DNA from 3 places in the Aeribacillus sp. FSL W8-0870 genome. Region 2 is predicted to be linked to each of the others. Evidence: riboswitches for the same ligand, from Rfam matches in the RefSeq annotation. Region 2 holds a riboswitch; each other region holds the start of a gene.
The links. A riboswitch is a leader RNA that binds a small molecule or an ion and turns the genes downstream of it on or off. The one in region 2 is predicted to bind S-adenosylmethionine.

Region 1: another riboswitch for S-adenosylmethionine. It lies ahead of metK (methionine adenosyltransferase); the one in region 2 lies ahead of NSU02_RS16895 (2,3-diketo-5-methylthiopentyl-1-phosphate enolase).
Region 3: another riboswitch for S-adenosylmethionine. It lies ahead of NSU02_RS06145 (methionine biosynthesis PLP-dependent protein); the one in region 2 lies ahead of NSU02_RS16895 (2,3-diketo-5-methylthiopentyl-1-phosphate enolase).

Annotation. Positions count from the first base shown of each region.
Region 1 is NZ_CP150165.1:1,066,492-1,074,682, reverse strand. It holds gene NSU02_RS05290 (tetraprenyl-beta-curcumene synthase family protein) at 488-1,567, opposite strand; gene NSU02_RS05285 (alpha/beta hydrolase) at 1,604-2,383, opposite strand; gene NSU02_RS05280 (gamma carbonic anhydrase family protein) at 2,451-2,978, shown strand; gene NSU02_RS05275 (phosphatase PAP2 family protein) at 3,151-3,681, shown strand; gene metK (methionine adenosyltransferase) at 3,731-4,936, opposite strand; SAM riboswitch class I at 5,144-5,335, opposite strand; gene pckA (phosphoenolpyruvate carboxykinase (ATP)) at 5,604-7,193, shown strand; partial or broken gene NSU02_RS05260 (IS3 family transposase) at 7,269-8,082, opposite strand.
Region 2 is NZ_CP150165.1:3,474,273-3,482,463, forward strand. It holds gene NSU02_RS16880 (cupin domain-containing protein) at 222-752, opposite strand; gene NSU02_RS16885 (methylthioribulose 1-phosphate dehydratase) at 775-1,422, opposite strand; gene NSU02_RS16890 (2-hydroxy-3-keto-5-methylthiopentenyl-1-phosphate phosphatase) at 1,419-2,129, opposite strand; gene NSU02_RS16895 (2,3-diketo-5-methylthiopentyl-1-phosphate enolase) at 2,105-3,328, opposite strand; SAM riboswitch class I at 3,407-3,512, opposite strand; gene NSU02_RS16900 (hypothetical protein) at 3,877-4,419, shown strand; gene NSU02_RS16905 (hypothetical protein) at 4,446-4,826, shown strand; gene NSU02_RS16910 (IS701 family transposase) at 4,913-6,094, opposite strand; gene NSU02_RS16915 (IS110 family transposase) at 6,645-7,922, opposite strand; gene NSU02_RS16920 (UPF0236 family protein) at 8,025-8,191, opposite strand, start outside.
Region 3 is NZ_CP150165.1:1,254,774-1,262,964, reverse strand. It holds gene NSU02_RS06155 (TAXI family TRAP transporter solute-binding subunit) at 1-32, opposite strand, end outside; gene metC (cystathionine beta-lyase) at 841-2,004, opposite strand; gene NSU02_RS06145 (methionine biosynthesis PLP-dependent protein) at 1,997-3,112, opposite strand; SAM riboswitch class I at 3,229-3,366, opposite strand; gene NSU02_RS06140 (aliphatic sulfonate ABC transporter substrate-binding protein) at 4,702-5,712, opposite strand; gene NSU02_RS06135 (ABC transporter permease) at 5,730-6,488, opposite strand; gene NSU02_RS06130 (ABC transporter ATP-binding protein) at 6,472-7,257, opposite strand; gene NSU02_RS06125 (esterase family protein) at 7,433-8,164, shown strand.

The DNA.
Region 1 (8,191 bases), 1.7 Mb from region 2:
ACTACGTTTTCTGTGTTCATCATGACTCACTGAATGCCAAGGGCTATTCTCTCTTAATTGTTCGGTCCTTCTTAGTTGTTCTAGACCAACTAATACTATGACCTCTGCTGACTTCTGACTGTTCAGCTATCTATCACTAGATAGGTTACCAAGGTTACTTGGCGTGCCAGCCAGACCTCCCCGGGTAAGAGTGTAATCTTTCCTTCCATCCATCTGCTTCATTTACTCTGTATCACCTTCGGCAGAAAGGGCTTTGTTTTGTCTTGCAAACTCACCCAGTGATACCTAGCCTCATATGAAGTTCGTGTTCCTCAGACCGGAAGTTTGCCGCTCGCTTCCTTCAGATTCCGCGTCACCACGGACACCCTTGCGTTAAGCTAACTGCTACTTCTGCCTTCGCAGCTCGGGACTTTCACCCTATAGATTACACCCATGCCGGGCGCACAAGCAAAATAGCCGGGAATAATATCCCGGCCAGCTTTATCCATCAAGAAGATTTAATCAAATTCCATTTTCGGAACGTTCGATATGCCCTAGCATTCACATAAAAGAAAACGGAGGTTGTTCCTCCTTTTTTTATTAATTTTTTAGCCAGCTTTCCTAAATCTTTATGTACTAATACTTTGTCATCAGATAAATAAATGCCGAGCAATCCGCGGTTAATTAATTTATGAAAATTTTCGTTCGGAATACCTTTTAAATTTTTGTCCGCTTCATGTACAAAATGAGCTAATCGTTCCATCATTTCTGATGTGCTTTCATAAAAACTGCAAAAATTTAAATCGCCCTCCAATTGATCCTCCTCTTGATCAATAAAGTAATCCAATAAAATGTGAAGCCCTTGCACATATGGAAAGTAACCGTCTTTAATTTTTTTGGCAATCGCTTCGTTAAAGCTGGGCTGAAATGCATAGGCGACTAAACAAAAAATGCCCAATGTCGATCCAGCGCAGGCAGAAAATTCATACCACCGCATATCCGGGAGGGAAGATTTATATTGTTCGAACCACTGTACTAGCCTTGGCACTCTTTCCTCTTCTATTACATGCTTATGTACTTGCAGTTCACAATAATATTCGCAAAGCTCCATCAAATAGCCAGCTATAACCGGATAGTTCTCCAATTGGCTCAGCATTCTTTGGCATGTCATGACAAGCTCTTTTAAATATCCGCCGTCATCTTGGTCCTCACGAAATTGGTAGTAATTTTTTAATTCTGCATGAATCGACAGCGCATCCTTCATTGATTGGTGCAGCATGCGGAAATCTTCCGGATCAAAAGAAGTGCTTCTGTCGCATAAATTATCCAAGTAATCGCTAATCGTTTGATAAGCAACGATAAACTCTATGCATTCCTCTATATGAGAGTTCGACAAAAGCGCTAAAATGCTTCCTCCTTCGCAATGAAATGCCTTCGTATTTATGCTTGCAAGCGCCTGCTTTCTCAATTCAGGATTCGGTATTTCCTCAGCCTTTTTTTTCCACCCATCTAAGTAATAATGGACGGTCGGAAGAATTTCCCTATAAACTCTTGACATAAGGCTGATAGGGTGTTCAGGTATACTCAAAGATCAACTCACCTCTTCATTGTAAAATTCCAGTGTTTATGTTAAATGGCTTTCTGTAAATCTCAACGCATCTTGAAAAACAAGTTCTCTTTCCGGTTCATTAAAAATTTCGTGATATAGTCCTTCCCATTCTTTATAGCTCTTTTTCGTGAGATTCAACTGACTATACCATTTTTGAACTGCTGATTTATCAACAATTTTGTCTTCTCCTCCCTGCATGACGAAAAGAGGGACATCTGGAAACTGCGGAAGCTGCTGAAATGCTAGTTCAATAGCATGAAGAAGCTCTCTGTACCAGCGCACAGAAACTTTTCTTACGTAAAGGGAGTCGTTTCTGTTTATGTCTTGAGTTTCCTTATTTCTCGTTGCCATCTCAACTGTCAAACCGGAATCAAAGCGTACCCTAGGCGCGAAAATATTTAATCCTTTTGCCAAAAGATCGAGCGCTTTACTCGGTTTTTGCAAAATTCCTAAACATGGCGAAGATAAAATGACCCCGTTTAACGGAATTTTATTTCTCTGCAGCGTACGTATGGCTATTAAACCGCCCATGCTATGCCCCAGCAAAAAAAGCGGCAATTGGAAAGATTGAGCCTCCCTGATCCAACGGTCAACTTCATCAATATATTCATCAAACGATTGGACATGTCCCCGTCTGGAGGATGAATTTCCTTGTCCTGGCAAATCCCCCATAACAACATGGTACCCGTTTGTTTGCCACTTTTTTATCAGCCATTTGTAACGTCCATGATGTTCTAAAGCTCCATGAATGATGACAATCGCAGCTTTAGGACTAGAACTTACCCATTTCCACATAATTAACTCCTTTCCGAACATGGCGGAAAATTTGTTATAATATGAAAAAAAGAAAAGGATGGTTCCCATGGTTATTTATCCATATAAAGACAAAAAACCTATAATTAGCGATTCGGCTTATATAGCTGATTTTGTCACAATCACCGGCGATGTTCAAATAGGAGATGAATCAAGCATTTGGTTTCAGACGGTTATTCGCGGTGACGTCGCCCCAACTATTATTGGAAATCGGGTCAATATTCAAGACCAATGCTGTCTGCACCAGAGCCCAAATAAACCGTTAATTATTGAAGATGATGTAACCGTCGGCCATCAAGTTCTGCTCCATAGTGCGATTGTGCGGAAAGGAGCTCTAATTGGAATGGGTTCGATTATTCTGGATGGAGCAGAAATCGGAAAAGGCGCTTTTGTCGGTGCAGGCAGTCTTGTCCCGCCAGGCAAAAAGATACCTGAGAAAACTTTAGCATTCGGAAGACCCGCCAAAGTGATTAGAGAATTAACAGAAGAAGATCTTCAAGATATGGAACGCATCCGTCGCGAGTATATCGAAAAAGCTCAATATTATAAAAATATTGCTCGTATGAACAACATATAAATTGCTTATAAAAACATTTTAAAACTTTCTCTTTCAAATGTCATTCTTTACCGGGCAGCTTCATGTATTTTTAAAATTTTGTAAAATTTTTATTAGATTTGTTGAAGTTTACATAAATATGAGAGAAAATTTTTTATAAGAATTTTTGCTTTTTGAAAAGAGGAACTTTAACATGGGCAGACTGCTGAATCAGCTTTACCAATTTGAGTGCAAGTTGTTCAAACTGATTAATTCGCATTTTGAACGAAAAGGACTGAATGTTTATTTTCGGTATATTACTCATTTAGGAGGGGCTGTTTTTTCAATTGCAACATGTTTAATGCTGATGTTATTTTTTAATGAACCTGTAAAAACTGTTGCCTTGGCAAGTTCAGCTGCTCTTTTTTTCAGTCATATTCCGGTTTTCATTGTGAAAAGAATTTATCCACGCAGACGGCCTTATCTTACATTATTTGAAACAAAAATGTTAGAAAATCCGTTAACTGACCATTCATTTCCTTCTGGACATACGACAGCTGTATTTTCAGTGGCTACACCATTTTTGCTCTTTTTTCCAGCCTTAACATGGATTTTGCTTCCTCTCGCATTCAGTGTGGCACTATCAAGAATTTTTCTTGGCCTACACTACCCTTCAGATGTGCTGGCGGGAATAGTTCTAGGAGCTTCAGCAGGCACCATCTGTTTTGTCGCATTCGGACCATAAAAGCAAAAAGGTGTCTAATGCATGCATCGCATTGGACACCTTTTTTATTTTACAAATATTGATGAGCTTGTTCGCGCAAAGCTTCCGCTTTATCTGTGCGTTCCCATGGCAAATCTAGATCGTTGCGTCCGAAATGACCGTAAGCAGCTGTCTGTTTGTAAATCGGGCGGCGCAAGTCAAGCATTTTTATAATGCCAGCTGGGCGCAAATCAAAGTTATTGCGAATTAATTCAACTAAAACATCTTCGCTTACTTTGCCAGTACCGAACGTATCAACAGAAATAGAGACAGGTTTCGCCACACCAATTGCATAGGCCAGCTGAACCTCGCATTTGTCTGCAAGTCCGGCTGCGACAATATTTTTCGCTACGTAACGAGCCGCATAAGCTGCAGATCGGTCTACCTTCGTCGGATCTTTTCCTGAGAAAGCTCCTCCGCCATGGCGCGCATAGCCTCCGTAAGTATCGACAATGATTTTTCGTCCCGTTAATCCTGCATCTCCTTGTGGTCCGCCAATAACGAAACGTCCGGTAGGGTTGATGAAATATTTTGTTTCTTCATCGATCAGTTCTTTTGGAGCAACCGGATCAATTACTTTTTCTTTAATATCCTGCTTAATTTGTTCTAAAGTTGCCTCCGGATGGTGTTGAGTCGATATGACAATTGTGTCAATTCTAACCGGCTGTTCATTTTCATCATATTCTACCGTAACTTGCGTCTTTCCGTCCGGACGCAAATAAGGAATTTCTTCGCTTTTTCTAACTTCTGTAAGCCGGCGTGAAAGCTTATGGGCAATGGAAATCGGGAGAGGCATTAATTCCTTCGTTTCATTGCATGCAAAACCGAACATTAACCCTTGATCTCCAGCGCCAATCGCTTCAATTTCTTCATCAGTCATTTGTCCTTCTCTCGCTTCTAAAGCTTTATCCACCCCTGCAGCAATATCGGGTGATTGCTCATCAATTGATGTTAAAACAGCACAAGTTTCAGCATCAAAACCGTATTTAGCTCTCGTATAGCCGATCTCTTTGACCGTTTCTCGCACAATTTTTGGTATATCCACATACGTGCTTGTCGTAATTTCTCCACTGACTAATACAAGTCCGGTGGTGACAGATGTTTCGCAAGCTACACGTGCGTTCGGATCTTTTTCTAAAATGGCATCTAAAATCGCATCTGAAATTTGGTCGCAAATTTTGTCCGGATGCCCTTCCGTTACGGATTCAGATGTAAACAGACGGCGCTTTTTTGTCATTTACTGCTTCCTCCTCAAACTTAAAATGATGTTTATGGAGTGCTACACTCCTTGTCATTGACACGGAACTCATTCCCTCGCCACTATTGTAAACATATCAAAATATTTCGTACGATAAGAAAAACTTGGCTAAACGAGATTTCTCTTATACATAGAAAAAACCTTCCCTGCCAGAGGAAAGGTTGTTATAAACATCATTGCCTTTCACTCTTATCGTTCAAGGATATAACCTTGCATCAGGTTAGCACCATTGCTCGTCTATGAATATGGAATTCTTTCGCATCATGTTGTATGTCCATAGAATACCGGGATTTTGAAAGCCATATTCTACTGTCTTCTTTCAACGAGCCGGTTGCTGGGCTTCATAGGGCCTGTCCCTCCGCCAACTCGGGATAAGAGTATCCGTTCAAATGTATATCATACAGGAGCAAAAAAGTACTTGTCAACAATAAATAAAGCTTCTCTGTAATTTTCCAAATCATCTGATATCCATTATTTCAGTATCAGCTGATCAATCATGATTCGTATGATGCCCAAAAATGAAGGCAAAATATATAGTAAAAACATTATTTTCAGAAATCGATAAATAGGATGGATTATTTTTGCGAATGTGTTATACTATTTCTATAAAACCATTTCAAATATGCAAAAAAAGGATGGTATGTATATGAATATTGTAGATGTATCAAATGAATTAGCTTCGTTGATCAGCGGACCAAATGCATATCATAATTTACCAGTCGCACGACTTGTAGAAAAAGTTTTAGCTAGGAAAGAAGGTTTTTTAACAAATACAGGTGCAGTTTCGGTTACAACAGGCAAATATACCGGCCGGTCACCAGAAGATAAATTCATCGTTGAAGAAGATTCTGTCAAGCATTTAATTGATTGGGGACCCGTCAACAAGCCAATTTCATCAGAAGTTTTTGAAAAACTGTACTTAAAAGTCATACAATATTTAAAAAATAGAGATGAAATTTATGTTTTTAACGGATTTGCCGGAGCTGACAAAAAATATCGTCTTCCAATTCAAGTGGTCAATGAATTGGCGTGGCAAAATTTATTTGCTCGCCAACTGTTTATCCGTCCGAAAAGCCAAGACGATTTAAAGGAGCATAAAAATCCGTTTACGATTGTTTCCGCTCCTTCCTTTAAAGCAGATCCAGCTGTGGATGGAACGAACTCAGAAGCATTTATCATTATTTCTTTTGAAAAGAGAATAATCCTGATCGGCGGAACTGAATATGCAGGCGAGATGAAAAAGTCTATCTTTTCCGTCATGAACTTCCTGCTTCCAGAAAGAGATATATTTTCAATGCACTGCTCCGCCAATGTCGGTCAAGAAGGCGATGTCGCGCTCTTTTTCGGTTTATCGGGAACAGGCAAAACAACACTTTCCGCCGATCCAAAACGCCGATTAATTGGTGATGATGAACACGGCTGGTCTTCATCTGGTATTTTTAATATTGAAGGCGGCTGTTATGCAAAATGCATCGGTTTGTCTGAAGAAAAAGAACCTCAAATTTATAACGCGATTCGATTCGGTTCCGTTTTGGAAAACGTTGTGGTTGATGAATCGACACGAATTCCTGATTATGACAACTCCTTATTAACAGAAAACACCCGTGCGGCTTATCCAATTGAAGCGATTGACAATATTGCTAAACCGAGCATTGCGGGTCACCCTAACACTATTATTTTTTTAACAGCTGATGCGTTCGGTGTTCTACCGCCAATAAGCAAATTAACGAAAGAACAGGCTATGTATCATTTCTTAAGCGGTTATACGAGCAAGCTTGCTGGAACGGAAAGGGGTATTACTTCCCCTAAAACAACGTTCTCCACATGCTTTGGCGCACCATTTCTTCCGCTTCCAGCTACAAGATACTCTGAAATGCTCGGAAGAAAAATCGAAGAACATGATGTGAAAGTATTTTTAGTCAATACAGGGTGGACCGGCGGAGAATACGGAGTAGGAAAACGAATTAAACTTGCTTATACAAGAGCCATGGTTCAGGCAGCATTGGAAGGCGAACTCGATGAGGTGGAAACTGTAAAAGACCCTATTTTCGGGCTGGCGATTCCTGCTCATGTTCCAGGAGTGCCTGATGAAGTTTTACAGCCTATTAAAACATGGAGTGATAAAAACGCTTATGAACAAAAAGCGTATGAATTAGCAAAAGCATTCAAAGAGAACTTCAAAAAATTCTCGAACGTTCCGAAGGAAATTGAAGAACTTGGCGGTCCAATCATATAAAAAAATTACTTACTTTCGGCTATCGGCTTTGAACTGTCCCCTGTCAAGTAGACTGTAGAAATAATAAAAATATACCTAAGCGGCTTTAGCTCTATATTCCATGGGGCTAAAGCCGCTTAATCTTTTTTGATACCTTTCATAATGATAAAAGCGGTTGTACTCATCCATCGCAAGAGCTAATTCTTTAAATGTCTGATACTTATGTAAATAATACTTCTCGCATTTAAAGCGTTCCCCAAAAAGATACCATTGGCCCATTATCAATGCATCTGCCTACTCTTGACATACTTTGTGTCATCCCTGCTTGGTCTATCCTACGTTTAAAACCATGAGAGGTATATTGGAACCCACGGTCACTATGAATAAGTGGATGCTCTCCTTTTAAAAGTACGGTGGCTTGATCCAACGTTTTGAATACAAGATGATGATGATTGGAATGTCCTAAAACATCGCTCACAATTGATCCATCATATAGATCAAGAATAGCACTTAAATAGGCTCTCTTTGATGAACCTATTTTAATTCTGTGACATCAGCTACCCATTTTTCACTTGGCTTTTCCGCTGTAAATTCACGATTCAATATATTTTCTGCAACATGTTGAGGGAAAACGTTTTAACCACTTATAGTAAGCAGCTCGTGAAATACCGGCGATTTCACATATAAGATTATGCTTAGTTTTCTTTCTCATGAAGTTCCCGGATTGCGATATACTTGTCTTCAAAACGGATTTGGTTTACTTTCACCTCCTTTCGATTTCCTCTAACTTTTTTAAAAATAGATTCTCCGCACGTAAGCGCTCATTTTCTCTTTCTAACTTTTTCATCTCCAGTTTCATTTTCTCTTCTGGAGATAACTCTGCTTCTTCTTTTTTTCTTCCTCGTTTGTCTTTATCCATTGCCTTAAAGAATATTTAGTAATTTGATACCTTTTACAAAGCTCTTGAATAGTACATTCTCGGTTTTCATATGCAAGTAAAACTTCAAGTTTGAGCTCTG
Region 2 (8,191 bases):
TGCTCTTTTAGCTGCAAGCTTCTTCGCAAAAATGTATAAACCTATTAAAACCGGGTCAACAGCCGCTGTGGTATTTTTCATAGTTTCTTTGCATTCAGGAACATTGTTCACTGAGCTGGATGAATCGTGTATCCGAAGAGCAGCCAGTTATATGAAAAAGATGATGTTAAGCTTGCAGCTGTGAACGTTTAAAGCCGCTTTTTCATCAATTTTTTGAAAACTTAATTTACTTCTTCTTTTTCGTAAACAGGCACCCAGCCTTCTTCTGACACAAAGATGCGGATCGCAACAACTTTTCGGTCATCAGCTAATGTGAAATAGTGGCGTCTGCCCTCTGGAACAGAAATAAGGTCTCCCGGATTAAGATGCACTTCAAAAAATTTTCCGTCCTGTCCTTGAATAACAAAAATTCCATGGCCGCTTACAATAAAGCGCACTTCATCATCTGTATGATGATGTTCACGCTGAAAATTTTTCAGCAGCTCTTCAAGGTTTGGCGTATGATCTGCTAAAGAAATGACATCCCAAGCTTTGTAGCCGCGTCTTGCTGAAATATCTTTAATTTCATTTTCAAAAGATTGTAAAATCGTTTGTTTTTCCTCATCATTTAAAAGATATTTCTCTTTTAAATGCTCTGGTAATTTGGCAATATCCCATTGCTCGTAAATAACACCTTGTTGATTTAAAAATGAAATCACTTCCTCTTGATTGCTGATAACTTCGTTTGTTCCTTGAATTTTAATCGTTGTCATGTAAAATACCTCCTTAAAATGTTTAATTATTTAAAGCTCCTGTACTCGCAAGGAGACCGGCTTTTGCTTGAATAAGAGCAAGCTGATACTGAAATAAAAATTCACAAGCTTCTAAAATTTTCTTTGCTTCAAAGCCATCTTTTCCCCATACAGTAATTCCGTGGTTGCGAATAAGAACTGCCCCTTTATCCTCCTTCACGAAATCGCCCAAAGTGCTTGCTAATGTAGGAATATGGGCATAATTATAAATAATCGGAATCTGTAATTCTGCATCTTCCTCCCAGCGGTCAAACGCTTTTATCAGTTCTTGTCCTTGAAATACAATTTTCCCAGCGTCACCATAAAGTTCAGAAATGACATTATTTGCAACCGTATGTACATGCAGGCTGCAGCCGGCTTTGCTTCTTTTATATATTTCGCAATGCAATAGCGTTTCTGCCGAAGGCCTCAGATGTGTTGCGCCTACAGGATTTCCTTCTCCATCAACAAGCAAAAAATCTTCCTTCGTTTTTTTTCGTTTATCTTTGCCGCTTGCGGTCACAAGAAACTGAAGCGGGGAATCTTGAACTTTTATGGCTAAATTGCCGCTTGTCCCCATAAACCAATCCCTCGCAGCAAGCTCCTCTTTAATCTCCGCAAGCTCATGAACACGAGTTAAAACGACACTCATTTTGCGCCACCTTTTTCTTCTATGAAATTTGTTTTGTTTATTGTCTTCTCTAAAATGTCAATACAGTCGTAAAATGTTTCGAAAGATTGATAAGGAATAGAAAATTCTTGACATTTTTTTGATAAATAATCACGTGCAATAACTGTATCTGCAATCTTCGCGGCTTCTAAATCTGTGACGGAATCCCCGATGATGATGGAATGAGTGTCAGCATTTGCAATTTGCCGAATAATTGTCGGTTTGCAGCACCCACAATTTTGATTGGGACATTTTTCATCACACGTATAAGGCCAATGAATGGTGATCGTTTCTCCGCTAAAATCCGCTTTATTGCAAAACAGTGCGGTAATAGAATCAAAAGGCTGCAACAGCGGTTTAATAAAAAAATCGATTCCGCCGCTGACAATGTATAAAGGAATGTTCATGTTTTTCGCATAATGAACAAAGTCGCGAAATCCTTCCCTTATTTCTGCAGTTTCTAAAATATAGTGAATGATGTCACCCTTTAAAGAAGATGGAAGAAGTGCAAACATCTTGCCGACTCCTTCCTGAATACTAATCGACTGGGAAAGGACGCCATCCTTCAATTGCTCCCACTCTTTTGGAGCGAAACGCTTCATGATGCTAACGATGTTATCTTTTTTTGTCACCGTTCCATCAAAATCACAAAATATTACTGGCTTCAATTGGACGGTGCCTCCTTCCATCCCCAGAGCCGAATTGCTTCTTGTAATTCTATGTCTTCAGCTGCTTCATTAAGGGGAACACCCCGGGAAACAGCGTCAACTGCTTGACGGAAAGCTTTTCCTCCACCTTTAGCACCTTGCGGGTGACCGTGAACACCGCCTCCTGCATTAATGACACAATCTTTTCCAAAATCATGAATTAAAATGGGAACAAGACCCGGGTGAATGCCAGCAGATGGAACAGGAAAAACTGGTTTTAAAACTGATTTCTTCACCAATTCTTCTTTCACGTTTAAAACTTTGTCACGCTCCAATGCAACGCTGCCATATGGTGAAGGGAACAACGAAAAATCTGCTCCAGCAATTCTTATCAATTTTCCAAGCAATAAGGAATGAGAGAGCCCATATTTTTCGGATGAAGTAAACGATCCGCTAAACGCCGGATGAGCCATAATCGGGAGGGCGATTTCATCATCTTCCCTTAATGCTTGCAGCACATCGAGGCCATATGTAAAAACATTAAATAGCAAAATATCGGCACCTAATTCTTTTGCTTTTCTTGCCTTATCTTTCAATTCAAATGTTTTTCCCGTCAAATTGACCGCATACAAAGTTCGGTGTCCTTTTTCTTGATACACGTTATCAAGAACTTTTTTGCCTTCCTTTATTCTTGTTTCAAATGATGTGAGCGAATTTTCAAAAAGTATTTCATCATCCTTTACTAAGTCGACGCCCCCGAGAGCCTGCTCCCGCAATTGGGCAAGAAGGTAATCTATATCACGTCCAATTACACCTTTAAAGATGCTCATCACTAACGGTCTGTCGTAAACGCCAAGTTTTTCTCGTATCCCCTGAATTCCAAATCGAGGACCTGGAAAATACCGAAAGATCTCATCGTCAAACTGCAAATCTAGTAATTTTATTTCTCCATCTAGTGATAATTTTCCAAAAGTTGTCGTTAAGATGGCAGGAATGTCTTTAGAAAAGTTTTCTCCCGGAAAGCGAATGTGAAGCTGTGCAATCGTTTTGCCGGAGGATGGATCCTCGCCTGTTTCTTTTATTTCAACCACTTGTCCTTTATGCTTTTTTAACTGCTCTTGCACTAAAAGAGGAAGATCAGTCCACGAACCTACCGTTAATCCAAGAGCAATGCCTTCTGCTTTTTTTTCTAAATCTTCTCGTTTCGCAATGATTTGGTATACTGCTGTTACGTGACCCATTTTTTCAATCCTCTTCATTCAGATTTTTTTATATAAATAAAACCTCTTCAATAAGAAGAGGTTTTTTGTCAAAACAACTTCTTATCTTTCAACATCTCTGTTGGGAGAATTAGCACCGTGCTCATCATATGAGTCGGTTGCCGGGCTTCATTGGGCTCATCCCTCCACCTGCTCTTGATAAGAGTTTTATTATTAACTTTATAATTCTTATTTGGTTACTTGGATTATGCCACTATCCTTCCCCTCTGTCAACACTTTTTTACATCATATTCGATTCAAATTCGCTTACATTTTTCTGATGGCATGCTACAATTATTTAATGGTGCAGTTTACAATTTGAGGTATTTACCGGAACTTGAGGTTGAGCCAAAACAGGAAAGCCTAAAAAAAGAGGACGAAAAAAGAAGGTACAACATCTTTTTAACGTCTTCCGATCGCATCATGCTAGATTACTAGACTTAGAAAAACTGGTTGAATTACGCAATTATAACGTTACTGGTTATCGTGAGACAATTTGTTTCTTGTACCGTTATTGGTTATGTTGCTTTTTGAATGATCCAGAAGAAGCCTTAAAACAAACGCTAACGTTTAATTTACAGTTTAATGAGCCTTTAAGAAGATCCACCAGAAGCGCTGAAAAGGCCTATTATGCACGGAATAACGAAGAAGCAAACCGAATAGCCAGAGAAAAAGGGTATCCTGGCGCTGGATATAATATCAGCAATAAAAAATTAATTGAATGGTTAGATATAACAGAGGACGAACAACGCCATTTAAGCACGATTATAGATGCGAATGAAAAGCGGAGAAGGAAACAAAAACGCCGGGAAATGGGCGTAAAAAGCCGTGAGGAGTATTTAAAAGAACAGCGCAATAAAACGGATAAGAACTTAGAAAAACTTAGACAAGCAATTGAGTTGAATCCTGATTTCTCGAATTACAAATTAGCTAAATTGCTAGGAATAAGTGAATCGTATGTAAGGAAAGGATGTTATATGTTATTTACTGGAACGGATGATTTAATTAAAAACGAGGATCGATCAATTAAAGAACATGATGTTTTATATTCTAGAATTAAACCTGAAAATTAAACATTTGATAGGAGGAACCTATTTTTATGATTAATTTTTGGAATAAAGTTACTAAATACAAAGAAGCACGTTATGCTGCAGGAATGAATTTTGATCTTGAAGAGATAGAACCCTTTTTAAACCATTTATCAAACTCAATTTTAGATTCAGGCTTGACTCAAGAAGAAATCAACATGATTCTATCTGAAATATCTGAAATAGATAAAATGAATGAAGACAATGAGATCAAAGAGTTTGGAACTTTCGATGTTATCTATAAAGGAAAGCCATCAAAAATAAGGGTTCAAGCTGAAATCCACATTGAAGATGGGGATAAAGAGTTAGTGCTATATATGTATAGTACTAAAAAATTGGTAGACGTTATAGAAAAGGAAATGCTAAAGGTGGAAGAGCAAAGGGAATTTTAAAGGTGGAAACAATTAAATTTGTTACTGTAGTTGAGCAATTTTCATTACAATAATTACCATGTAAAAAGAGACAAACGGAGTACCCCTTATGCCACATGAAGCTGTTTTTTAACGACATCAATGGGAATATCTTGTTTCGCTGCATCGTAAATAAACTCCACGAGGCTATGTCCTTTCTTCTTTCGAAGGAAGTCAAGCCCGGTAGAGAAATCGCTGTTGGATTCGACCATACTGTACACATAAGCGAGTTGCACCAAGATCCAATACCGTTTCACCGCCCGACGTTGACGAACGCGGTACCCATCGAGCTTCAGCTGGTCTTTCGCTTGTCGAAAAAAGCATTCGATCGACCAACGCTGGGCATAGTAGCGCAAGATCTCTTCATCGCTTAGCTCCCGGTCGGTGCTCAAGACGCAGTGAAGATGTTCAGGTGTCATCGGCTGATCGGCTTTCCAAGCCAACAACACAACGGCATCATCGAGACCTTTCAGCGCTCCCTCGTAGCGATACACGCGATAACGCTCTTCTCCCACCGTGACGAGATGGGTGTCGTTCGGTTCGATATAGCGGGCAAACTGTTTGGCTTGGATGGCGATGCCTTTTGGATAAAGAACCCGATTCGTCTTGAGCATCGCAATGACGTGGAATCCTTTTTTCAGGCAGGCTTCCACGAGTGTTTTCGATGGGTACCAAGAATCCATCAGCACATAAACAGAACCGTGCACATCCAAAGAAGAAAGCATCTCGATGGCCCATTGACCCTTGCTTTTCCCATCCGCCTTGTCGTAGAGGCGAAACGCAAAGGGAAAGGCTTGCGTCATCGTATGAACCATGAGCCAGACGAGAGAGTGTCCCCAAATCGACTTTTTGTCCGCGTGAGAATAATGCCAATTACACCCTTCAATAGCGTGTTTCGCCTGTGACGAAGGCTTCGTTTTTCGGCAGATCGTATCATCGATCGAAACAAAAATGGGGTGATTCTTTCGCTTGGCCGTTCGTTCCACATGACGAAGCATCCACTGCTGGAGTTTGCGAAGCAAGATTTCTTCATCCCAAGGGCTTTTCGTGAAAAAATGGCTCAGTGTCGTTCGATGGTTGGGATGAAAGCTCTCATGATGCAGATCGGTCAAGGTTCCCACAAATCCTTTCGTTGTCAGCGCATCGATAATATGAACGAGATGCTTCATGACCGGCTTAGAGAAATAAAGGGCCAGCCCCAACATTGCGAAAAACTTGTCGATTCCTTGGTGATGTGGTAGTCTATTCATGAGACATGAACCTCCTTGAGAATGGTTTGGTGACACATCTATTCTAATCAAGGAATCGGGTTCATGTCTCCTTTTTTGTTCGGATGTAAATTTATGTTAGTGAATTTGCTCATCTACAGTTTGTTAATTAAAATCTGGATTTAATTTTAGGCTGTCGAGTTTTTCTTGACAGCCCTCCCTCTATAAATGTTGATATATCAACGGTTGTAGCCGTTTCAGGGGTGTCAAAAAAATATTTTTCGACAAAGTTTCTAACATTATTTCTTAAATATGTGTATATCTTACATTGACTGGGTACGCTTCGCGGCCACTACTGGTTAAATTTGGTTGTAGTGGGGGAAGCGTATGGGATGCACCGTGGATCTCTGCATCGCTGATGATGACGAACCCTCCCATGTCTCTTGGCATCCTTGTGCCTACATTCCTTCGTTCGGTCTAGTCATCAGGCAGAGGCCGGCTAAGCTCCTTTAGGGACTCAAGGTCGAATGGATGATATCGCGCCAGCTTCTCCGTGTCATCCTTGTTGTCTAGAGAATCGAGACTATAGGCATCAAGCAGCCGTTTCGAGGCCAAAGATGTCCTGCATCATTCGCTTCGCATCGAACGCTTGGTGCTTCGTACATACAGCGTGCAATACCTTCAATAATTTTCCGCATAACACCACAATCGATTGCTTCTTCCGCAACGGATTATCAGGACGTGCCGTGTAATAGTCGTGCAGCTGCCGAAACGCTTCGTTGTGGCGGATCATCGGCATCATCACCCGGAACAGAAGGGCGCGCAACCGCCTTCTTCCACGCTTGGAGATCCGTTTTTGCCCTTTGTGTTGGCCGGAGGAATGTTCCCGCAGCGTCAGGCCCGCTAATTTGATAAGCTGCCGCGGATCCTGATAATGGGAGAAACTCCCGATCTCTGATAACAATTCTACGATGGTCGCATCGCCTAAGCCCGGAACGGTCTTCAACCATTCGTACTCGACCGATGTCTGTACGAGTTCGATCAGCTGCTCTGTCAGTGCCTCGATTTCTTCTTCCAGTTGGCGGTACCGGCGGACAAGCGTGGCAATTTCGATACGGGCCATCTGTTGTCCTTCCGTTACGCCAATGGAGTGTTGGGCCAATTCCATCAACTTCTTCGCTTTCGGCTTTTGTGGCGATTGTAATCCCTCACTTTGCCGGTAAAGGGCCAGCACCTCTTCTAGTTCTTTTCCTGCCAGATCACTCGGAAATGGCGTATATTCCAGCACCGCGAGCGCCATTTTCCCAAATGACGGGAAGACTTGGGAAAACTCCGGAAAATATCGATCAAGCCAGCGAATCATTTGATTTCGAATCGCTCCCTGTTCTTCCACCAATTTGGAGCGAAATGTCGCTCCCACGCGCAGATCCGCCTCCATCCCTTTGAGAATACGTGGATAGCTGAATCGGCCATCTTTCACTAACCGGGCAATGACGAGCGCGTCTTTCGCATCGTGCTTGGTTGGAAGGTTGTCGTCCAGTTCTTTGGATCGCTTCACGTGCATCGGGTTTGTCATGACGAGAGGGATGCCTTTCTCATCAAGAAAATAGGCGAGATTCAGCCAATAATGTCCTGTTGGCTCGATGCCAACGATCACCTCGGTTTTTCCAAATTCCTTCATGGCTTCCACGATGCACTGGTACAACCATTCCAATCCTTCTCTCGATTGCAGAACGGGAAACGGCTTTTTTAACACCCTCCCTCGCTCATCCACAAAGCAGGCATAATGTTTTTTCTTTGCGATATCCATCCCAACAACCAGCGTTTGATCGGTGACTTGATTAATCTTCTTGTTTGAGATAGAATTCATGTATAGTCCTCCTTGGTATCCAAATTAGGGGTCAATTCGGTTGATTGACACCCCCGAATCATACCAAGAGGGCTTTTTTTATTCAAGTCCCCGAAAAAACTTCTAACAGGAATGCTCCCCCTTGCCCTCATGGACGTAATGGCGCTGATTCACGAATTCGATCCGTAAGCCGTTGCGCTTCCACCCTTCGTGAACGATCAGGATTTGTCTTCCTTGGCCCGTTTTCTCTTCCCTTGGCGAGAGACAAACAGTCCATCGGCCTCCCACAA
Region 3 (8,191 bases), 1.9 Mb from region 2:
AAGAATATAAGTCCGCTTCGCCATTTGATCATTGATACTCCCCCTTTTTAAATTCGTTTGACTTTGGGTGCATTACTATCATATTAAAGAACAAATGAAAAAATGTGGGATAATATGTCAGCTAGATTATCAACATAAATCGAGTAGGAGGGAGCGATTAACTCCCGTCCTCTCACACCACCGTACGTACGGTTCCGTATACGGCGGTTCAATTAAGATAATTGACGCAAGTCTTTATAACTTCCGTGAATAGCTGTTCTCTTTATGCCAGTGGTCACTCCACCCTCCAAGAGATCTCCCACGGGATTCACCGCTTCCTCCCTCAAGTGAGGTACTACGTTTTCTGTGTTCATCATGACTCACTGAATGCCAAGGGCTATTCTCTCTTAATTGTTCGGTCCTTCTTAGTTGTTCTAGACCAACTAATACTATGACCTCTGCTGACTTCTGACGGTTCAGCTACTTATCACTAAGTAGGTTATGAAGCGTACTTCACATATCCGCCAGACCTCCCCGGGTAAGAGTGTAATCTTTCCTTCCATCCATCTGCTTCATTTACTCTGTATCACCTTCGGCAAAAAGGGCTTTGTTTTGTCTTGCAAACTCACCCAGTGATACCTAGCCTCATATGAAGTTCGTGTTCCTCAGACCGGAAGTTTGCCGCTCGCTTCCTTCAGATTCCGCGTCACCACGGACACCCTTGCGTTAAGCTAACTGCTACTTCTGCCTTCGCAGCTCGGGACTTTCACCCTATAGATTACACCCATGCCGGGCGCACAAAAAAGACAGGAATTGTCGGTATTCGACATCTCCCTGTCTTCTATTAAGGTAAGAAAAAATTTATTGATAGGCCAAAACAGTAGAAAGACCAGACTCCAAATCATTTTTTAAGTCTTCAAAATTTTCTAGTCCTACGCTTAATCGAAGAAGACCATCGGTTATCCCTCTTTTGATCCGTTCTTCTTTCGGCATCGCGGCATGGGACATTTTAGCTGGATACGACAAGATCGATTCAACTGCACCAAGGCTGACCGCGAAAACAGGCAGCTGAACATGATCAGCAAGAATCTTGACCGCTTTTTCATCTTCTAGTTCAAACGATAAAACCGCTCCACCGTTGACACTTTGCCGCAAATGAATATCTGACCCTGGGTGATCGTGAAGACCCGGATAGTACACTTTTTTAATGGCAGGGTGCTTTTTCAAAAATTCTGCTAATTGAGAAGCTGTTTTGACGGATTGATCCAGCCGCACATGAAGTGTTTTTAACCCTCTTAATACAAGCCAGCAATCATGCGGGCCGAGAACAGCGCCGAAGGCATTTTGAAGCTTGTAAAGCTCTTCGCCAAGCTTTTCATCCTTCACAACTGCCAGTCCTGCCAAACAGTCGCTATGACCTGCCAAAAATTTTGTTGCACTATGTAAAACAATATCGGCCCCTAAATCGAGAGGCCTTTGCAAAGCCGGAGTCATAAATGTATTATCAACAAATGTTAAACAGCCGTTTTCTTTTGCAAGCTTCACAATTGCTCGAATGTCCGTCACTTTTAACAGCGGATTCGAGGGCGTTTCAATGTAAATCACTTTTGTGTTCGGACGTATATTTGCTTTTACGGCATCAAGGTCCGTCATGTCGACAAACGTATATTCAATGCCAAAGCGCGATAAAACATCGGCAACGATCCGGTATGTTCCGCCGTACACATCTTCTGTGACCAAAACATGATCACCGGAAGAAAGTAAAAGAAAAGCTGTTGATATAGCGGCCATTCCAGAAGCAAACGCAAAGCCTCTCACTCCGCCTTCCAGTTCGGCAATCGCCTCTTCCAACGCTTTTCGTGTTGGATTTCCTGAACGGCTGTAGTCAAATTCAGGAGATTCATCCAATGTTTGCTGATGGAACGTTGACGCTTGCTGAATCGCCACGCTGACAGCACCGGTTGTCGGGTCAACCTTATGTTTATTATGAATCAATTTTGTTTGAAAGCTCCATTGGTCATGCATTTAGTAAATCCCCTTTCGCAGCTGCTTGCAATGCCTGCTTGAGATCTTCCTTCAAATCCTCCACGCTTTCAATCCCTACAGAAAAACGGAGAAGCCGGTTGCATACACCGTTTTGAATTCGGATTTCTTCCGGAATATCCGCATGTGTTTGGGTAGCTGGATACGTTATAAAGCTTTCTACCCCTCCAAGGCTTTCCGCAAAACAGATTAATTTCAGATTCTGCAAAAACGGGTTGACCCATTCTTCTTTTTTCACACGGAAGGAAAGCATTCCGCCTCTGCCAGGATATAATACATCATCAATTTCAGGAAGCTCTTTTAAATATGCCGCCAGCTCCCTTGCATTTTCCTGATGTTTGGCCATTCTCAATGATAAAGTTTTCATTCCTCTAAGCAGCAGCCACGAATCAAAAGGAGATAATACCGCACCAATTGCATTTTGATGCATGGCTAATTTTTCGCAAATTTCTTTCCCTTTTGCACAGACCAGGCCGGCAAGGACATCGTTGTGACCGCCTAAATATTTCGTTGCGCTGTGAATCACGATATGCGCTCCTTCTTCAATCGGACGCTGCAAAACAGGTGTGTAGAACGTATTGTCAACGATCAGCAGCAAATTGTGCTTCCGGACCAATTCCGCCAACGAGGAAATCGATGTTTCCTGCATAAGCGGATTAGTGGGGGTTTCTAGAAAAATCGCTTTAGTATTTTCGTTTATTAATGATTCCGTATATTCGCGAGACGTAAAATCGTCATAGTGGAAGGAAAGACCGTATTTGCGCCACTCTTCTTCAAACAAGCGGTATGTCCCGCCATATAAATCTTTTGAAACGATCAGTTCATCTCCACTTTTAAATAAAGCCATAATCGTCTGAATCGCTGCCATTCCGGAAGAAAATGCAAATCCTTGATCGGCTCCCTCCAATTTGGCTATGGCGTCCTCGACAAGCTCTCTCGTTGGATTTTTTGTCCGAGTGTAATCATAACCTGTTGATTCACCTATTCCTTTATGCCGATAGGCTGTGGACAAATAAATGGGGGCGCTTACTGTTCCTGTAAGAGCTTCACTTCGATTTCCTAATTGGGCCAAAACTGTTTCAATATTCATCTTTGACTTTCCTCCTTTTTTAGTTAGTAAAAATGTGCTGCTTTCATTGCCTGTAGAGGAGGCTTTAAAAATAAAACGCCCTCTTCATAAGAAGAAGGCGTTTATTGTTTGGCTCCTTCTTATCTTCCAAGCATATCTTACGGCAAAATGCTTGCTGGATTTAGCACCTTGGTACAAAGGTTATCATGCCGCCGTCCTTGTACCGGTTGCTGAGACTTCTTCGGGCCAGTTCCCTCCGCCTCTCTCGATAAGAATTCCGATATGAACTTTTGATAGGTATAACTTTACCTCAGTTTTAAAAAAAATTCAAGACGTTTCCTGCCAACAATTCCGATAACTTTGATTTATTTTCAGTAAAACTAAAGAAAAATAAGAACTTTCTTTAAATAATCCGTCGATTCTTGAAATGTTTTTTTGCGAAAGCCAAAAGGGAAATTTTTTTGTATGGATCACCTTTGATCCTCCATCATTTCAATGAAGTGGTTTTATTTTCCCCTGAGGCTTCTCAAATTTTAATAGATTTTAAAATATAAATATTCAATTCGGAAGCTGTCGTATTTGGAGAAAAATTGTGAACGAGGTGATCTTCTTTAGAGGAATTGGAAAATTTTAAGAGTATTTAATAAACAGTGAATGAAACGATTGAATTGGCAAACTAATCGTTTGATAAATTTTTCGCCAACTTCTGTCAAACGAACCCGTACTCCATAAAGCAACTGAACAGAAAACGAAGATGCGATATTTGTTTTGCAGGTGAAGCTGGGAAGCAAAAAAGATGAACATAAACGTGCCGTTGGAAAATTTGCTGAACATTCTTTACTGATGCGCCTTCTCTTTTTTATCAATATTATGGAAAGGAAAGACTGTTTATGATGCTGTATATAATCGACAGCATACGAACCAATAATTTTCATGACGAGCAAATGATGGGGCAAATCAAAATTATGTGAGAAAACGCTTTCTAAAAACTGGAACATCATCAAAACAATGTGTACGGAATTTATTATGATTATGAAAGCGACTACAGAGGAGATTATTTATTAAGCATTGCAATTGAAGAAAATAATGGGGAAGCTTTTAATTGAAATCCCGAGGAACATGAAAATAAAGTTTTTCAAGTAGATAAAACGGACGAACAAGGCATTTTTAAAACTTGGAGTAAGATTTGGAAGCAAGAAGAAACTGGTTTAAGTAGAGCGTGCTTACACATATGATTTTGAAAAATACGGCCCAAATGGAGAAATTGAAATTCATATAGGCGCTGTCTAATAAGTCGATTTTCCGGCTTATAGACGCCCCTTTAATGTTTTAGAAATGTTGATATATCAATGTTTATAATCTTTCGTTTTCAATGGATTTTGACTTTCTGGACAGCTCCAAACAATGTGAAAAAACGGGAGCTTATTCGAGCGATTTGAATAAAAAGCTCTCACAACAACAGAATCCCAATATACAGGCATAGTCATAAACAACTTTTGGGATAAGCCCTGTTTTAACAACTGCTTCATCTTGAATTTACATCAACAAAATAACCCCCCTATCCAGAAGCCGCATAATATCAAAAAGCTTCTGTATAGGGGGTTTATTGCTTAATTCAAAAAGCTTGTATCTACAAGACCTTTAAGATCCGGTTTTTCTTTTAAAAATTTCAAGTCATAAGAAGAGTTAGAAAAGTCTTGAAGAACTTTTTCATCCACTTCGGTTGTATAGCGGACACGTTCCCAAGCGCTGTCGATAATTTCTGGGTCAAGCTCTTGATTTGTTATTTCTTTAATCGATTGAATGGCAATATCGCGTGCTTCCTCTTTGTTTTTATTGATGAAGTCGACTGCTTTTTTGTGGGCTTTGACAATATTTTGAACTAAATCTTTATTTTCTTTAATAAATTTGTTGCTCGTCACTAAAACAGTGTTCGGAAGCGTTGTGCCATAGGCGATATCTTTCGTATCGACAATCACTTTCGCCCCGTCTTTTATTAATAATGAAGCCCAAGGCTCAGGCACAGCGGCTAAATCCACTTTTCCCGATTCAAAGAAAGCTTGATATTGTGCCGGGTTTCCAGTTGTATGCTTTAATGTGCCGCCGATTCTTGATGAAGCAATGTCGTAATCTTGCAAGTACGTTTCAAATTGGACATCGTGAGTGCAGCCGACACCAGGAGTAATGAATGTTTTATTATGAATATCATCTAAGCTTTCGATTCCGCTTTTTTTGCTTGCTACGACGACAGTACCCCCAGATGACGCACCGGCAATAATTTTCACGTCTGCACCATTAGAATAGTTATTCATGACAGGAGCTGGACCGACAAGCCCGGCGTCAATTTCGCCGGTTTTCAACGCTGTCATAAAAGCACCGCCATCCGGAAAAGTTTTATATTCAATCTCTACCTGATCCCCTAGCGCTTCTTCATAGTAGCCCTTTTCCTTCGCAATCATCGCCGGAACATGGTCAATATTTGGGAAATAGCCGATGACTACTTTATTTTTTCCGCTTTTCTCTTTTCCTGATGCCTCATTCCCTCCGCCGGCTCCGCAGGCAGATAAAATCCCAATTAACAACAAGGTGATAAATGATAGCAGCAAACCTTTTCTCTTCATAATCTCAACTTCCTCCTTTATTGTTCAAGCAATCCCCATTTTTTCATCACTTTCTTTTCAATTCTGCTGAAAAAAACTAAATCTACTAAAATTCCAATTAAGGCAATGATAAATATAATGCCCATCACTAACGCCATATCGCCAAAATCTGATGCGAATTTTAACGTATAGCCTAAACCCGGGCCGGTGCTTAACAGCTCGCTACCCATCAGGCCTCTCCACCCAAACGCCCAAGCAAGCCTTGCACCAGTTACTGCATGCGGGATGGCTGCTGGAAAAATCACGTGTGTAAACAGAGAAAATCCGCTGTAATCCATTGTCCTTGCCGCATTTGTATATATTGGAGGAACGCTTTTAATCCCTGTCCGCATATTCAATGTCATCACAAGCGTTCCACCGAGCACGACAATAAAAATGATCGCTTTTTCATTTAAACCGAACCAGATGATGGCTAGAGGCAGCCAAACGATGCTCGGCACGCTTTGCAACGGCAAAATTAAAGAGCCAATGGTATCATCAATTACTTTCGATTTTGCAAAAACGACGCCTAACACTGTTCCAAGAATAAGAGCAATCACAAGCCCGATTGCCAGCCGCTGAAAACTTGCCAGCAAATCATAGACAAGAGTTAGATCAGCAAAACCGTTCCACAATGCCTGAAAAATATCGCTCGGAGCCGGAAAGACGACAGCCTTAATATTTAACAGCTTGACGATTGCTTCCCATATACCCAGTGCGGCTGCATAAAAAATGATTCGTTTAACGACCTGCTGCATAACTTTCTTCCTCTTTCACTACTTTATCAATTTCTGACTTCAACAGCTTTTGAATGCGCTCTTCATATTCAGCAAGCTGCTTTCTAAATTCATCACGTGGTCTCGGAAAAGACACTTCTATTTCATCAATAATTCTCCCAGGCCTTGTACCCATGACGATAATACGGTCCGATAATTTTAATGCCTCTTGGATGCTGTGCGTAACAAAAAGAATTGTTTTTTTCGTATCGATCCAAATTTTTTCCAACACTTCGTGCAGCCGTGATCTCGTCTGCTCATCCAACGCTCCGAACGGCTCATCCATTAAGAGCACCTCAGGATCCATCGCCAAAGCTCTTGCGATCGATACGCGCTGCTGCATGCCGCCGGAAAGCTCGTGCGGAGAATGCTTGGCATATTGGCTTAATTGAACCATGGCCAAATATTCGTGCGCCTTTTTTTTCGCTTCTTCCTTCGGCATTTTTTTCTTCAGCGGAAACATGACATTTTCCTCAACTGTCAGCCATGGAAAAAGGGCTGCCTGTTGGAACACTACTCCCCGGTCGCTTCCAGGTCCCTTTACTTCCTTCCCGTTTACCAGCACTTTTCCCGATGTGGGGGCTGTTAACCCGGCAACAATCGATAATAACGTCGACTTGCCGCAGCCGGAAGGGCCAAGAATGGAAACAAATTCTCCTTTCTGCACAGTCAAATCAATTTGGTCAAGAACCGTTTGGGAGACGCCATGATGTTGAAATGTTTTTGAAATATGCGCAATTTGGACAGACAAAGTAATTCCCCCAGTATATGATCATTCTTACCTATCTTATCGGATTAGTCGTTATCATTATATAAGCATTTTTTATTTTGTCAACCTTTTTATTTGTTGGAGACTTTTCAAAAGAGTGATAAAATAATGAGAAGTCCAGCCTAACTGGTAATTAGTCAATTTTGGAGGAATTGGTATGGCCCAAAAAGTCGCACCTATAAAAGAAGAAACGTTTTTTAGCGAAGAGCTGGGGGAAGAAGTTTCTTTGCTCATGTATTTGCCGACTTCCTTTTCTCCATTATCTCATCATCATCTTCTCATTGCTCAAGATGGCGGAGACTATTTTAAACTGGGAAGGATCGCGCGTTTTGTTGAGGAGTTAACGGAGGAGCAAACGATTGAAGATTTGATTGTCGTTGGCATTCCTTATAAAGACATTCAAGATCGAAGAAGAAAATATCATCCCGATGGAAGCCAGTTCAACAGTTATATCCGTTTTTTAGCTCATGAATTAATTCCATTTTTAGAAGAACGTTTTCCGCTTTTGCCAATAGGAAGAGGCCGCGCGCTTATCGGCGATTCTCTAGCTGCAACCGTTTCGCTTATGGCAGCGCTTCATTATCCGCATACATTTGGAAAAGTGATCATGCAATCACCATATGTGGATGGAAAGGTGTTAGAAGCGATCGATGCTTTTTCACAGCCCTCTTTACTATTTATTTATCATCAAATCGGGAAACAGGAAACGGCTGTAAAAACGACTGATGGGAAAATAAAAGATTTTTATACAATCAATCAAAAACTTCATGAACAAATGGTACATAAAGGATTCGAATGCATTTATGAAGAATTTGACGGCGATCACCGCTGGACATATTGGCAGCCGCTGCTAAAAGACATATTAAAAAAAATGTTTGCTATATCATGAAAATTGATTCTTTAAGTTGTTATAATA